Regions from separate parts of the Adlercreutzia wanghongyangiae genome, predicted to be linked through region 1. Evidence: riboswitches for the same ligand, from Rfam matches in the RefSeq annotation. Region 1 holds a riboswitch; the other holds the start of a gene.
What was found. A riboswitch is a leader RNA that binds a small molecule or an ion and turns the genes downstream of it on or off. The one in region 1 is predicted to bind thiamine pyrophosphate.
Positions count from the first base shown of each region.

Region 2: it holds a riboswitch for thiamine pyrophosphate, as region 1 does, so the genes downstream of both, thiM (hydroxyethylthiazole kinase) here and thiC (phosphomethylpyrimidine synthase ThiC) in region 1, are expected to answer to the same signal.

Region 1 is NZ_JAYMFF010000015.1:8,415-10,608, forward strand. Features, by position in the region: gene thiC (phosphomethylpyrimidine synthase ThiC) at 1-1,193, opposite strand, end outside; TPP riboswitch at 1,183-1,308, opposite strand; gene VIN30_RS08050 (thiamine diphosphokinase) at 1,370-1,996, opposite strand; RNA gene rnpB (RNase P RNA component class A) at 2,045-2,194, shown strand, end outside.
Region 2 is NZ_JAYMFF010000014.1:159,926-162,119, forward strand. Features, by position in the region: gene VIN30_RS07860 (MnmA/TRMU family protein) at 1-496, opposite strand, end outside; TPP riboswitch at 703-825, shown strand; gene thiM (hydroxyethylthiazole kinase) at 876-1,721, shown strand; gene VIN30_RS07870 (MTH1187 family thiamine-binding protein) at 1,960-2,194, shown strand, end outside.

The sequences.
Region 1 (2,194 bases):
GCCACGCGGCGGCGCGCGTCGCTCATGCGGTTGTCGCGGTCGCGGGCCCCGGGCACGCCCTTGGCGATGTCGGCGGCGTGAGCCGCGATCTTGGTGGCCACGAGCCCCTCGCGCACATCGTTCGCATCGGGCAGGCGCAAATGCTCGGCCGGCGTCACGTAGCAGAGGAAGTCGGCGCCCGATGCGGCCGCCACCGCGCCGCCGATGGCCGCGGTGATATGGTCGTACCCAGGCGCGATGTCGGTGACGAGTGGCCCCAGCACATAAAAAGGCGCCTCGTGGCACAGCCGCTTCTGCAGCTTCATATTGGCGGCGATCTCGTCGAGGGCCATGTGCCCAGGGCCCTCCACCATCACCTGCACGCCCGCGTCCCAGGCGCGGCGGGTGAGCTTGCCGATTTCGATAAGCTCGGCGATCTGACCCGCGTCCGTCGCATCGTAACCGCTGCCCGGGCGCATGGCATCACCGATGGAAATGCACACGTCGTGCTCGTGCAGGATGGCGAGCACCTCGTCGTAGTACTCGTAAAAGGGGTTCTCGCGGCCCGTGGCTTCCATCCAGGCGAAGATGAGCGAACCGCCACGCGACACGATGTTGGTGAGGCGCCCCGTTTCCTTGAACGACTCGATGACCCGGCGGTTCATACCCGCGTGGATGGTGACGAAGTCCACGCCGTCCTCGGCGTGTGCCCGCACCACTTCCAGAAAGTCCTCGGGGGTGATGGCGACGAGCGCTTTCTCCAAATACCCGATGGCGTCGTACATGGGCACGGTGCCGATCATGGCCGGCGACTGCTCGATAAGACGCCGACGGAAGGCGCGGGTCTTGCCCGAATTCGACAGGTCCATGATGGCGTCGGCGCCCAGCTCGTGCGCCACCGCCACTTTCTCCCATTCCACGGCCTCGTCGGCCAGATCCCCGGAAATGCCCAGGTTCACGTTCACCTTGGTGGTCAACGGCACGCCATCGAGCGTGGAGCCCACGCCGGCTGGCGCGAGGCTTGCGTGGTGAATGTTCGCGGGAATGGCGATGCGCCCGGCAGCCACGGCAGCGCGAACGGCCTCAGGGTCGCGCGCCTCGGCGGCGGCCACAGCGGCCATCTGCGACGTGACGATGCCCGCGCGGGCGAAGTCGATCTGGGTGACGGGGGCTTGCGGGCCGGTTGCGGCGCCGCGCGATGCGGTGTCGGTCATGAAGACTCCCTTCGTTGGCATTACCCATATCAGGTTCTTCGGGTCGGGGCGTGTGCGGCGCCCCCTCTCAGCCTGCCCGGCCGCCGCGCGGCTGCAAGCTCCCCGGGTATGAGGTTGTGGGAACAGTATAGGGAAGGAAGGGCGCGGCGCGAGCGGCGCGAGCGCGGGCGGGCGTCCTACAGGGGCAGGAATACCGCCAAGGTACCGCTTTCCACGGCAATGCGCGCGGGCGCGCCGATAAGCTCGTTGGAAAGGCCCCAGCTTGTGCGGTTCGTGAGGGCCACGCCGTCAAGGCCGTACTTCAAGCCCTCCTCCACGACCCCCGTGGAGACGTCGGTGAGCGAGAACACCGACACAATGCCCGCATCAGCCGCCGGTAGCACCAGCTCACCCGGACCTGCGAGGAAGGCGATGCGCTCAGATTCCCCCACCGCCGTCACCGCAAGACCGCGCTCGGCAAAGGAGGCGAGCAGCAGCAGGTTCGCTAGCGTGTGGTCAAGACGGCCGCCCAGAACCCCGTACACCTCCACAGCGTCGGCACTGCGCGCGAGGGCCGCCTCCAGCGCTAGTTCCATATCAGAGGCGTCCTTCTCGGGCGGGAAGGCCTTCGCGGGCACGCCTTCGGGCACATAGCCGAGCGAGTCGAAATCGCCGATGGCGAGATCGGGCGTGCACCCCGCCGCCGCAAGCGATGCGTAGCCTCCGTCGGCGGCAATGACGGCATCGAAGGCGCCTGCATCGGCGCGCTGCGCGAAGTGCTCGGCATTGAAATCCGAGGCGCCGACGAGAGCGTAGGTGGTCACGGGAATCCCTTCTGAATGTTGCTCGTTGTTCTGCTACAATACCACAGGCGAGCGGGCCAGACGGCCGCGTACCCGTAAGGGTGCGAGGAAAGTCCGGGCTCCGCAGGGCAAGATGCCAGCTAACGGCTGGGCGGGGCGACCCGACGGAAAGTGCCACAGAAAAGAAGACTCCCCTGCTCGGAACATGCTGCCCTGTGC
Region 2 (2,194 bases), on a different contig from region 1:
CGGCTGCCCGCAGCAGCTGCCAGCGCCCGCTCACCTCGTCCCACCGACGCCGCGCGTAATGCCCCGTGGCCACATACCGCAGGCCCAGCTCGCGGCGGCGCTGCTGGAGCGCCTCGAACTTCAAGTAGCGGTTGCAATCGATGCAGGGGTTCGGCGTGCGCCCCGTCAAATAGGCCTCGCAGAAGGGACGCACCACCGCCGCGTCAAAGCGGTCACGCAGGTCAAAGGCGTCATGGGGAATGCCGAGATGTCGGCACACGGCTCGCGCGTCCTCCACGTCGCGCGACGAGCCGCAGACAGCTCCCTCGCTCCAGGCAGCTGCGCCACCCGCGCCGGCTGCGACATCGCCATGCAACACCATCGTAGCGCCGCGCACGTCGCAACCAGCCCGTTGCAGCAGAAGCGCACACACCGAGCTATCGACCCCACCGGACATGGCGGCCATGACGCTGCCGGCGGGAAGCTCCCCACCGATTCTGTCATCCCGAGAAATCATGGGGGCATGATAGCACAGCGGCCGCCAGTGCCGCCCGACACTAGTCAGCACCTCTGCAAACGCAGCGGGGCCCATCGCTCCTGCAGCAGGCCGCGGGAGTCTGCATGCGCCCATCCCGCTGTACTCGCCGCAGAGCACTCTCGGACGCCCCTTCGACCGGCCGCGCGTTTTTCCCGCCCGCGCAAACAAGCAAGCATGGTAGGCTGTGTCCCATGCAGGGGTACCGCCCGACGACGTTCAGCGCGTCGCCGCCGCGGTTGAGAGGGCGGCCGCCCAACCCTTCGAACCTGTCAGCTAACACTGTCGTAGGGAGCATGCTCACCAGCATAAGGCGCTCCCCCAGGGTGCGCCTTTTTTGCTTCCGGAAAGGAACGATCTCATGACCCAGATCGCCGAAGCCGAGCTGCGGACCCGTATGGCCCGCGCCGTGCGCGAGGTGCGCGAAACCAACCCGCTCGCGCCGTCCATCACCAACACTGTCACCCAGAACTTCGTCGCCAATGCCCAGCTGGCCACGGGCGGTTCGGCCGCCATGGTATACCTGCCCGACGAGGCAGAGTGCGTGGCAGGCCTGGGTGGCGCCGTGTACATCAACTTGGGCACGCTGCTGCCCGTATACGCCGAGACGGTACCCGCCTGCGCCCGTGCCTGCGCCGAGGGCGACACGCCTTGGGTGCTCGATCCGGTGGGCGTGGGCATCGGCAGCCTGCGCACCCGGCTCATCCAGGAAGTGCGCCAGTGGCCGCCGGCCATCGTGCGCGGCAACGCCTCCGAGATCATCGCCGTGGCCGAGTTGTGGGGTCTGAATGCCGCGCGCGTCGACACGCAGGGCCCGCGCGGGGTGGATGCCGCCGACTCGGTGGAGGCCGCCCGCACCGCCGCTGTGGCCATCGCCCGCTTCACCGGGGGCGCCGTAGCCGTATCGGGCCCGGCGGACCTCGTCACCGACGGCACCGTGATCGTGCGAGCCGAAGGCGGCAGCCCGCTCATGTGTTCCGTTACCGGCTCGGGCTGCTCGCTCGGCGGCGTGGCCACGGTGTACGCTTGCGTGGCCGACCCCTTCACGGCTGCCCTTACCGCTACGACCGCCTACAACCTTGCGGGCGCACGGGCGGCGGCGCGTTGCGAGGGCCCGGGCAGCTTCGCCGTGGCCTTCCTGGACGAGCTTTCCCACATCATCCCCGAAGAGGCCGCCGACGCGCCCCTCACCTTCGAGGCCGCCTGATTCCCGACAACCGAAACCCGTTTGCTGCACAAAAAGACCCCGACTTTGGTCACGGATTCGACTTTTGTGCAAATCTAACGACAAAACGGCGTACAAAGGCCGCCTCTGCACGCCCTCGCAGCCCCCACGGGTTGCTCCCAAGGCGATTCGGCGGGATTACTCTCGGCGCCGCTGCACAAAACTCGAATCCGTGACCAGAAATGACCGCTTGCATTGCACCCGTCAGAAAGGACGCCCCATGAACACCCTCGTTGCCGTCGCCATCGCTCCCTTCGGGGTGGGCGACGAGCTGGCCCCCTACGTAGCCGACGTCGTGCGCGTCATCCGCGCGTCGGGCCTTCCCTGCCGCACCACCTCCATGTTCACCGAGATCGAAGGGCCCTGGGACGAGGTGATGGCCGCGGTGCGCGACGCCACCTTCGCCCTGGCCGACCGGGGCATCCGCACCGAGGTCATCCTGAAGGCCGACGTGC